2 regions of the Marinomonas rhizomae genome follow, and region 1 is predicted to be linked to the other one. Evidence: predicted binding sites of a transcription regulator. Region 1 holds the regulator's gene; the other holds the start of a gene.
The links. The regulator PhoB, encoded in region 1, activates phosphate uptake and scavenging genes when phosphate is short. The targets are predictions, from matches to a motif close to TGTCATANNNNTGTCANA.

Region 1 (6,054 bases):
GATGAACAACAACTTGAAAAACATCGAAGCGATCCGTAAAGACGTGGGTATGGTGTTTCAACACTTTAACTTGTTCCCTCACTTGACCATTCTAGAAAACCTAACTTTGGCACCGATTTGGGTTCGTAAAACACCCAAGAAAGAAGCTGAAGAAATGGCGATGCATTACCTAGAACGTGTAAAAATAGCTAACCAAGCATTGAAATACCCAGGTCAGTTATCTGGTGGTCAGCAACAGCGTGTGGCGATTGCTCGTGGTTTGTGTATGCAGCCTCGTATCATGCTGTTTGATGAGCCAACTTCGGCACTAGACCCTGAAATGATCAAAGAAGTATTGGACGTAATGGTTCAGTTAGCCGAAGAAGGCATGACCATGGTGTGTGTAACGCATGAAATGGGCTTTGCTAAAACGGTTGCTGACCGTGTTGTCTTCATGGATGCCGGTGAAATTGTTGAAGCCAATGAGCCTCACGAATTCTTCGACAACCCTCAACACGACCGTACGCAAATGTTCTTAAGCCAAATTTTGAATCACTAATCAGAACGAAAACTTAAAAGAGACCTTTGTACGATGTGACGAGCAAAGTCAAGACTAGGCAAAAACAGACGAAAAAGCGGAGTCTATGGGTTATAAATGAGCATTTTGAGTCTGTTTTTAACAAAGTATTGATGAGCACAGTAGTCGTACAACGATCTCTATAAATCTGTTATATTCACAAAGCCCCGCATCGGGGCTTTTTTTGTGTCAGCCATTTTAACAGGAAAATGTATGGAATCTTCCGTAGACCTTCAGCCAAACCAAAGATTACGGGTGGTACATTTAGCCGATCACACAGGTCGTTTGCAGGTTATTTTTCCTGAAAGCAACATGCTAGACATCTCCGCAGTCTCTCGTATTACTAAACGTCGTTTTGAGCCTGTCAGCAATTTTCAAAGCTCAGGCGATCCACTGATCAAGCCAAATAGTGTCGCGACCATACTCGAAGCCAGCATGCTACAAGATTCAACCTATTCGATACGCACTAAAGTCGATGGGCCTTATCACGACATTAACTCTATGGCACTAAAAGAGCTGTTCTCTGGTCCATTAAATCGCTTTGAAAATATTTCCATTAACACGCAGGCGATATCTCGTCCTGTCGATAATCACGAAAACGACGAAGAACAAATTCTTAAAGCACTTGGACGCTTTCAATCTATTCGTCTCAAGCAGCGCATCGAAGAAACATTAGAAATCCCCCCATTACCAGCGTCTTCACATCGTATAATACGCCTTTCAGCCGACAAGACCGCCGGCACAGATGAGTTATGCGAAGTCATTGCACTCGACCCTAGCTTAGCCGCTCAAGTCATCAGCTGGGCGTCATCCCCCTACTATGGCGCCCCTGGCTCTATAGAATCAGTAGAAGATGCGATCATCCGAGTTCTAGGCTTTGATATGGTGATGAATTTAGCGCTTGGCTTATCAATGGGTAATGCCTTTCAAACTCCAGAAGACGGCCCACGTCATTATGAAGACTTTTGGCTCGATTCCGTTTCTAACGCCGTTTTGATGGAATCCTTAGTCAAAACGATGCCGGTACAAAATCGCCCTAAACTAGGTCATGCTTATCTTGCAGGCTTATTACATAACTTTGGCTACTTGGCAATTAGCACTATTTTACCGCCGCACTTTTCGATTCTGTCTCGATACCAAGAAGCTAATGCTCATCTATCGTCTGAATTGATCGAGATGCAAATATTGCACTTTACCAAGGAACAATTAGGCTCTTGGTTGTTACGCTACTGGAGTTTGCCTGACAACATTTGGACAGCTATTCGCTACAGCAAAAAGCCTCATTATTATGGCGAACATGCCATTTTGGCGAAGTTGCTTAACGTTTCGTATCAATTACGCCATAACGACGTCATTGAACCATCCGTATTGTTAGAAGTTGGATTGACGTTAGAAGAAGCGGAAGCTTGCAGAGATGCCATCTATCAAAAATCAACAGAGCTCCACAAGATGGTCGCCTTAATTAATAAAATGAACGCCTAATTAATTATGACGTTAATGAACGCTTCTGCCGCGCAGCAATTTGACTACCGATGGTCGCCCATACACCAAATTAGTAAGGTAAAAGTACCGAAAAATTTATGGCCTTGGCTCGTCACTCAAGACTCTTTAACAGCAAAGCTTAGACGCCTAGGAACATTGACGGTTGATGTGCTTGAAGACTCTTGGGGGATCCCAACAGCAAGAGAACGAAAACGCTTAGCGTTGCGACCAAGAGAAGCGGCACGCATTCGTACTGTCTTGCTTAACGTCGATGGAAGAGCCGTTATTTATGCTCGCTCAATCATTCCGGCGAGGTCATTGAAAGGCCATTGGCGACATGTAAAGCATTTAAAAGACAAGCCATTAGGTGGCTATCTGTTTCAACATAAGGCCCTGTCTCGAAGTTGCATTGAGGTCACTCAGTTACCAAAACGCATGTTTCCAAACCAACCTAATGCTTTGTGGGCGAGACGCTCTGTGTTTCATCAGTTTGGCCCTGGAATATTGGTCAATGAAGCTTTCTTTGATGAGATCAACCAACTAAAACCGCCGTTTGGATTGTTATGAACAAACTTAAAGACTACGCAGAACTCACTCGATTCAACCGCCCTATCGGTTCATTCTTACTGATGTGGCCAACATTATGGGCGCTATGGCTGGCAGCCGATGGTATGCCTCAATGGCATTTGATCGTTATCTTTATCTTAGGCGTTTTTAGCATGCGATCTGCGGGTTGCGTGATTAATGACTACGCGGATCGAAAGGTCGATGGTCATGTTGATCGTACTAAAAACCGCCCGCTACCGTCGGGCCGAGTATCTGAAAAAGAAGCACTTGTTCTGTTTTGTGCTTTGTCGATTTTAAGCTTTGTTTTAGTACTTTTTACCGATCTGCAAACGATTTTACTGTCGTTCGTAGGCTTAGGCTTGGCTGCTCTGTATCCGTTTATGAAACGCTATACCCATCTACCCCAGTTGTTTCTTGGCTTGGCTTTTTCGTGGGCAATTCCCATGGCCTACAGTGCACAGGGAGGAGATTTAACCGATCCTGAGCTATGGATGCTGTTTGTCGCCAATTGCTTTTGGACCATTGCCTATGATACCTATTATGCAATGACAGACCGTCCAGATGACCTCAAAATAGGCATCAAATCCACCGCCATCTTATTTGGCAGATATGATTTATTCGTCATTGTTTGCCTACAAGGTCTAACCTTGTCTTTATTGACCTGGATTGGTCTACTAGCCGGATTACATTGGCTATACTTTGTATCACTCGTGGTGTGTATTGGACTCTTTTATCAGCAATTTAATCAAGCTAAAGAGCGTGATCGACAAGCTTGCTTTCGCTCATTTTTAGACAATAACCGCGTTGGTTACTGTGTTTTCATCGGTCTGGTCGCAAGCTATTTTATGTAATATGTGGCAAAGTTGTGACAATGTAACCGAATTGTCACATTAGATCGCTTTAATGAAACCGTTCCTGAGATGAGGATGAATCCTGTGACCGGTAAAAAAGTATTAATTATTGACGACGAATCTTCCATACGCGAAATGATCGCCATTGCACTTGAAATGGCGGGCTACGAGTATTTGGAAGCAGAAAACATTCAGCAAGCCCATGAAATCATTGTGGACCATCGTCCGGATTTGATTCTTGCCGATTGGATGATGCCTGGCGGTAGCGGCATTGAGCTGACTCGCAGATTGAAAAAAGACCCCACAACGGCAGAAATTCCAGTCATTATGCTGACTGCGAAAAGTGAAGAAGACAACAAAATCCAAGGTCTAGAAGTCGGCGCGGACGATTACATCACCAAGCCTTTCTCACCTCGCGAGCTCGTTGCTCGACTCAAAGCAGTATTACGCCGTGCAACGCCTCAAGGGGTTGATGAGCCAATTGAAATTGAAGGTCTTACCCTTGATCCAATTAGCCAACGCGTTACCATAGGCAGTCGTCCTTTAGACATGGGGCCGACAGAATACCGTCTACTCAAATTCCTCATGACCCACCAAGAGCGTGCCTATTCAAGAGCGCAATTGTTGGATCAAGTATGGGGAGGAAATGTCTACGTTGAAGAACGTACCGTTGATGTTCATATACGTCGTTTACGCAAAGCCATTGGTAGTACTCATGATTTCTTGATACAAACAGTACGAGGAACAGGCTACCGCTTCTCAGCAAAAAGGTCCGTATGAAAACAGTTTGGCGAAACACTATTATTACTTGGCTCGCAGGATTCGCGGCCTGTATTGTAATAGGCCTAGTAATAGGTCAGTTGTTGGGTGTTTTGCTGCTGTACGTTTTAGGTTCCCTGTACTGGCAGCTTTATCAGCTCTACCAATTCCATAATTGGCTTCGTCATTCTGGTCGTGCTGCACCACCAGAGGCCAGCGGAATTTGGGGCGAAGTATTCGATGCGGTTTATCGATTACATAAAAAACAGCGCAAATCCAAGCGTCGCATGCGCCAAGCGCTAACCCGAATAGAAAGCTCCACCACCGCCTTAAAAGAAGGCGTTATCATGGCGGATAACCAAGGCAATTTGGAATGGTGGAATAACTCGGCGGCCCACTTTCTCGGTTTAATGCGCCCCGTCGATCGCGGCCAAATCATCACCAACATTGTCCGTAGCCCAGAATTTTTCCGTTATTTTAGCCAAAAACGTTTTGGTGAGCCTTTGGTCATCAAGTCGCCTGCCAAAGATGGCGTCTATTTAGAAATCCAAACCACGCTGTACGATAAAAATGATCACCTGATTTTTGTTCGTGATGTGACGCGCTTACACTTGCTAGAACAGATGCGCAAAGACTTTGTTGCCAACGCTTCCCATGAATTAAAAACGCCGCTTACCGTTATTAAGGGCTACTTAGAAACCCTCGACATGTTCAAGGACAGTCTGCCAAAAAGCATGCAAAAAGGCATTGTTAATATGTCTGAGCAATCTGAGCGGATGGAACAACTCATCGAAGATCTGTTACTGCTTTCTCGCTTGGAGAGTAATGACAAACGCGAAGAGAACCAATGGCATAAAGTTTCAGACTTAGTACAAACCATTACCAATGCAACTACGCCAGTGTTGACGGACAAACACTCTATTAATTTGCAAATTCCCGAAGAAGCTCGCTTGTACGGCTCTTACAAAGAGCTCTATAGTGCTTTTTCCAATCTGATTTTTAACGCCATCAAATACTCACCAGATGGCGGCGAGATTGAGATCAAATGGGAGTCCAGTGAGTTTAATGGTGTGTTCTCTATAAAAGACTCTGGCATTGGCATAGAGCCAAGATACATTCCTCGACTCACAGAACGTTTCTTCCGAGTCGACAAAGGGCGAGGCTCTAAAACCGGCGGTACAGGTCTTGGCCTAGCCATCGTAAAGCATGTGCTATTACATCACGATGCCAAGCTACAAATTCGCAGTCAGCCTGGTTTTGGAAGTACGTTTTCGTGCCATTTCCCAGCGAATCGAACCAGAAATGATACGATTCCAGCGATCGCATTCAATACCGATGAAACACCGTCAACAGATCAATAATAAAAAAGGGAAGCATGACACTCATGCTTCCCTTTATAGATCATTCAAATCCAACCCAAAAAATACTTATAGAGATCTTTGCACGACGTCACGAGCGAAGGTCTTTTATAAGCTCTCAAACAATTGGCTAATAAAAGCCTCTTTCTCGCTGTCTTGATCGATCAGACTCAAGGTAACGGTTAAAAATGTCGAGTTATGTTTTTTCTCTGTCGTCGCAACGGACTGCACATAATAATTTAAGCGATTCGTCACGCCTTTATGCTCCAAATCCAATACCGATTGCCCCAATACTTGCGGCACGACGTCGTCACTCTTAATCAGCATGGTCGCTTCGGTCTTGCTAAACTGGATAACCATGCAACGGAACTGTTTGCTTTCGAAACGCACCATGGTCGGGATTTTGACATCCTTTACTGATACAACGGGCGCGTCGGGGTTGGTAAACTTAGTGGCTTTTACCGGAGCGGATTTGCCCGCT
Region 2 (6,054 bases), 310 kb from region 1:
AGTTCTTGTGACTTAGCAGAGCTAGCATCGATTTGATTAAACTGGCCGGCAGCCGCTTCTAACCACTCAACTACTTGTTCGCCAGTCAACTTCACGACTTTTAAATCGTTTGGATAGATGTACAAATCACTGACGTTTTTCAACGCAATGTCACCCTTTGGCACATCGGTATAATACTCTGGACCGCCGCGACCACCCGCCTTAAACGGCGCTGCGGCAGACAAGATAGGCAAACCTTCATAAGACGTACCACGAACAATATTTTCCACGTACCAAATCTGCGCATTATTCACGATCTGGATCGATGGATCATCTTGCACGAGAGCAAAGAAGCTATTAATGTCTGCAGTGGATTCACCCACTTTGCGACGCATATAAGCCAAAGTACCTTCGTGTTCGGTTTTCACCGCGTCATTAATGCTCGCATCGGCTTCAACCAAAGCCACCGTATTACGGCCTTCACGACGCGCAATGGCGCGCACTTCTGCTTTGCCACCGGCGACTTTCCAACCATTGCCAGCAGGCTCAAGTTTCAGATCAATCACCCCAAGGTGAGAACCCCAAAAACCGGGCATAGTTGCAGGTTTCCCAAATACCGTGCCTTTTTCGCCATCCACACCTTCAAAGGCGTCTAATGCTTTGTCGCCAGGGAATATTCGATGCGAGTGACCAAACAAAATCGCATCAATACCATCGACTTTTGCAAGATGATAAGACGCGTTTTCTTCGCCTTTCATATAAGGGGAATTCATCATGCCACTGTGCGGAATCGCGATAATCACATCCGCGCCTTTGGCTTTCATTTCAGGAATGTATTTGTTGGCGGTTTCGATAATGTCTTTGGCGATGACTTTATGGGTTAAATTGTCTTTATCCCACGTCATAATTTGTGGTGGCACAAAGCCAATGTAACCTACTTTGACCGTTTGTTCTTTGCCGTCAGAATCGACGAAGGTTTTGTCTTGAATCAGATAAGGCTGGAAATACGGCTGATCGTTAGACGCATCGTTGTCACCGTCGTCTACATACACATTCGAGTTAACATAAGGGAAATTAGCGCCACTTAAACTTTTCATTAAAAAATCTAAGCCATAGTTAAATTCGTGGTTACCGATATTACCCACATCGTAATCCAACAAGTTCATCGCTTTAAACGCCGGGTGCGTTTCACCGAAGCGCAATACACGACCTTTCGCCACATAATCACCCAACGGCGTGCCCTGTAATAAGTCACCGTTATCCACCAATACAGAGTTCGTCACTTCCCCACGCGCAGCTTTAATCAAAGTCGCCACACGAGACAAGCCAACTGCATCGCTTTGCTTATCGCCGTAGTAATCGTAATCCACTAAATTCATGTGAATATCTGTGGTTTCCATGACTCGCAGGTCAATGGTAGAAGCCTGTGCCATCGCAGCAAACAGCAAAGAAGAGGCGAACACAGTCGCGCCCTTAGGAACAAAAAACGTCATGAAAATACTCCATTCACAAAGATCTTTCTTATTAAAAAATACTAACCAAAAAGTCAGTTTTTATAGTAAGACGATTTTATGCGAACTTCATGCCTTTTTTGTGACAGTTGGTTTTGAGAAGGTTTAGTTATTTCAACTAAAGACCTCTTCTTTAGTTGATGTAGTTATTAATCTAAAGTAAAGCAGTTTCAATTTTGGTAAAAATGTCACGAAAATCAGTTTCGAAATTTTGTTTAATATTCGAAGTTAAAATTTGAATGCAATGTAATTCGTCGAAGCCTAATTGCTCAGCGATCTCATAAAATTCATTATGTTTTCCGGCCTGAAGACCATATTCCAAAAATTCACATAGCTCATCCTCATCCGCATCTACTTGCTGAGCTAAAGTTTGCGAAGTTTCAATGTTCTTTTGAACGATCCAAGCTTCTGGCCAAGTATCTCCAGGCAAAAAAGATACTTTTTCTTTAAACCATTCAACAAACTCAGGGCTGCTTGTTTCCGACATATCTTTTGCATGCTTCAGCAGCTGATTGTATTTATTTTTTTGGTCGCCATCGAATATAGCCAACACTAATTTCTCAGGATGTCTAAGGAATGCAGCCGCAAGCTGTCTTGATAATGCAGCAGCAGACCCAATCACTCGAATTGACACCCTTGATCTAAGCTTTGTTGGTAGTAACGCAGAAAGAAGAGACTTTGCCACTCCATCTTCAACGAAAATTTCTAGCTCTTCGTCCTCTTTAGCTCCCATCTTTGCCATAGCAAACTCAGGAGAAATAGAATACGTTACTTTGGTTTTACCACCAATCGCTTCTATATATCTACGCCCATCGGGAGGTAATTGTTGGAAAACAATCTTAGAATGTGTAGTGCATATGACTTGCGATTTTTGTTTTATACAGGACTCTTTTAACTTCTGAATTAGCTTTCGCTGAGCGTCAGCATGAAGCCCTAATTCAATCTCATCAATAACGAGTAAGGCCCCCTTACCTGCAGAATATAAAACTCTAAAAATTTCGAATAGCGCGTTTTCACCTGCTCCCATATTCAAACCTGAATATTTCACTCCTGCCACCTCCACAACTGGTAGTGTATATTTGGAGTGTTCTAGGAACCTCAATGATTCGTAATTTTTACCTAAGATATAGCCAACAGTATCTTTGACTTCATCTTCCCATCCAAGTGGAGCCTGTTCCGAAAACTGTTTAGAGTATGATCGTGATTGGCTTCTTTCACTATGAGGAACTACACGGCTAATACCAATAAAAACAACAGTCCTATGAACACGACCAGCATAGTAATTCCATTTACCAGCCTCCTTCTTAAAACGTTTTTGTACTCCAACACCCAAACCGTTTGGTAGGCTTGGTGATTTTTTCCAACTATCAAAGGCAATAGAATAGTTGATTTCAACCCCTACTGGAGAAATTTCGCTACTATGCTGAATAAAAAAATCTGAAAAAGTATAATAAGTAGCTTTTCTATCTTTGAGCTTATATGCCTTTTTTTTGTTATGGAAAGCACAACAAGCTAAAGCTAAAATAGTTGATTTGCCGGCTCCATTTTTTCCCGCTATCGCAGTAATTGGGTAATCAAAGCTGAGATCCATTTCACTCAAGCCTCGCAGCTTACCTTTCTTTAGCTCAATTCGTTTGAGAAGTCCGTGACTGTAGTCATTTGAAAACCAATCTCTTAGCTTTTTATCTTTATCGCTTTCTCGGTATTTCATGAATATTCCTATTTTGAGCTAATCATTAATCCTTATTCACTGATACTAAAACGCTTACCTACTTTCTACCAGTAAAAAGCGAGCAAGAACCAAACGGCGTTTTGATGAGGTAGGCGGTAGTTTCGAAGATAAACGCCGTTTGGTTCGAGTATTGTGAGGACGTGACATGTCGGATCACGGTCGTGCCTCCCTCATCCCGACCTACGAGGTGGGGGGAAGAAGTAAGTTATCGCTTAAACCAGCGCCATACGAAGAGTACTTTGATAAGTGCGGCAGCGACGTAGGTCATGGCGCAGGCGGTGAGGATTTTCTTCACTTTGGGTAGGTCTTCCTGTGGGATGTAGTTGCCTTCTCTCAAAATGGGAAGTGCTTTGTTGAAGCTGGCGTCCCATTCTTCTGGCAATATCGCTAGTTGCACGATAACCGCTAATAATCCGGATAAACCAACAACCAAGGCATGCAAAGGCACAGCGTAGGGAATATGTAGCAGCAAGCTCAAGGCGGGCCAGCCAAGTAATAAACCTGCGGTGATTCGTCGAGCAAAATGCGCCAAGGGCAAATAGCGAGTGCTGAGGTGGGAAATTTTTTGCTTCTTCTCGTGGGCAATGGCATGTCCTACTTCGTGAGCCGCCACAGCAACCGCCGTTAAAGAGCGACCACTAAGGACACTCGGACTAAGGCGAACCGCATGTTGACCAAAGTCAAAATGATCATGGCCTTCTTGTGCGGCTTCTACTTTTACTTCATTTAGTTCAAAGCGTTTCACCAAATGTGTCGCCAGCTCACCGCCTGTTCCAGGTAAATCTTCGCGATCCGTGGCGTAGCGCTTTAAGGTATATTTTACCCACGCGCTTGGCCCAACAAACAATAAAAGAGCGATAACAATACCCACAATCCATAACATAACGTTGTCTTTCTATTACCCAAGTTAAAAAAGTTCCGGCTCAACTTTGACCATTTTTAGGTTCATCACATACACTGTAGTAAATACCTAAAGTATACGAGCTAGATATGAAAAATCCTTTAGTTGGTCCGATTCTCGCGATCCTAAAAAACCACCCAAATGGTATGAGTGAGTTTGACATACTAAAAGAGCTAAAGATCCAGCTAACAGAATTTAGTCAGCTCGCGGACGATCCTAATTTACAACTGTTTCGTCAGCACTTTCTCATTATGAATGCTTTGTATCAATTGCAAAGCAGTCTCTGGCAAGAAGAAAAGCTGATGCTAAACATCAGTGCACTTCGAATTCACCTAGTTAGCGCATCCGATATTCAATTGTCTGCTAGTACCAGTTTAAACGACAGCGTCGATGCAAAGTTAGCGGCTTACTACTTAGACTGGGAAGAATACGAAAAAACCGATGAAGATGAAGTTTCTCGCCTTCTTAATAGTTTTTACAAAGGAATAAGCTTATCGGGCAATCGAGATTCGGCCTTAAAAACCCTGCAAATAGACAGCAACAACCCTACCAAGACGATTATCAAGCAACAGTATCGTAAGCTCGCACAGAAGCATCACCCAGACAGAGGTGGCGACCAAGATATCTTCATTGGACTCAGACAAGCCTATGAATACCTCATGTTCTGATCTCTATGGCGTTGGCAAAGTGTAAAAGCCTTTCCCTATCGTTGCTTTCATTTCTATAAAAACACAAGATGAACCTCGCCCGCTATTCATTGTCAAAACAGGCGTGGTCAAAACTCAACTATTTATTATTTTACCGATTCATTTTATAGAAATAGGGCTTATGATTTTTTCTTCTTTTTTACGACACCTTTTACCGCCTAAAACACATCGCCGCTTCCTAATTCGTCCTCTTTGTCTCATTTCTTTTACCTTATTGAGCAGCTGCAGTGTTAACGAGATTGATAGCTCCAATGACTTTGAAAACAATGGCCGAGACACAACGTCACTGAAACGTGAGACATTGTATTTGAAAGAAAGTCTGCCACCGGGCTTGCCCATGCCTGACGAGAGCTTCGAAAATGGCTTACAGCAACAACTAAAATACTTGAACCGCATTGGCGATAAAGATTTCGTACTTGAGAACACGCAAACCAGTGCGGCAGATTTAAAAATCGTTGCTCAAGAAATTGGTAAATGGTTGCACAACCCCGCACAACAGCCGCAACTCATTGCTCATCAATTATCAGGGCAAGACCAAAGAGGCAACGTGCAAATCACAGGATACTATGTACCTGTTTTACCGGTGCGACACTTACCGGATGAGGTCTATCGCTACCCACTTTATCGTAAACCGGCACAACGAAATGTTGACGGAACTTACCCTTCTCGCGAAGAAATAGATTTTGAAAATGCCCTCGCAGGACAAGGATTAGAAATTGCTTACACCTCTAGTTTGGTCGACAATTTTTTCTTGCATGTGCAAGGTTCTGGCGTCGTTCAATATGAAGATGGTGAGCAGAAGCTCTTGTCTTGGGGCGGAGTAAACGGTCATGCTTATCGCAGTTTAGGAAAAGAACTGATTGAGCGAGGTGAAATCGATCGAGCCCATATTTCCGCCCAAAGCATTCGCCAATGGCTAAGTGATCACCCAGATAGAAACCGTGAAATTTTATCCACTAACCCAAGTTATTTGTTTTTTAGCGAAGGCCCCAAAAGCCCAGTTGGTGCGGCTAACGTGCCATTAACGCCTTTGTATTCCGCCGCAGTTGACCCCAATGTCATTCCACTTGGCTCCATTTTATTGGCACAAGTTCCGAAGCTAGACACTTACGGTAACCTAGTTGGCCATGAGTTTCGTCTTTTGCTAGCGCAAGATAAAGGCGGTGCGATCAAAGGGCCGGGGCACATTGATTGGTACCAAGGGATAGGCGAAGAAGCGCACTT

Region 2: a site for PhoB is predicted at 1,561-1,578, ahead of KDW99_RS18625 (bifunctional 2',3'-cyclic-nucleotide 2'-phosphodiesterase/3'-nucleotidase). Genes of this name have one in related genera too.

The regions. Positions count from the first base shown of each region.
Region 1 is NZ_CP073343.1:4,285,349-4,291,402, forward strand. Features, by position in the region: gene KDW99_RS20065 (amino acid ABC transporter ATP-binding protein) at 1-538, shown strand, start outside; gene KDW99_RS20070 (HDOD domain-containing protein) at 770-2,038, shown strand; gene KDW99_RS20075 (chorismate--pyruvate lyase family protein) at 2,045-2,605, shown strand; gene ubiA (4-hydroxybenzoate octaprenyltransferase) at 2,602-3,456, shown strand; gene phoB (phosphate regulon transcriptional regulator PhoB) at 3,541-4,236, shown strand; gene phoR (phosphate regulon sensor histidine kinase PhoR) at 4,233-5,576, shown strand; gene KDW99_RS20095 (response regulator) at 5,682-6,054, opposite strand, start outside.
Region 2 is NZ_CP073343.1:3,970,886-3,976,939, forward strand. Features, by position in the region: gene KDW99_RS18625 (bifunctional 2',3'-cyclic-nucleotide 2'-phosphodiesterase/3'-nucleotidase) at 1-1,472, opposite strand, end outside; gene KDW99_RS18630 (ATP-dependent nuclease) at 1,645-3,201, opposite strand; gene KDW99_RS18635 (zinc metallopeptidase) at 3,428-4,105, opposite strand; gene KDW99_RS18640 (DNA-J related domain-containing protein) at 4,213-4,791, shown strand; gene mltA (murein transglycosylase A) at 4,952-6,054, shown strand, end outside.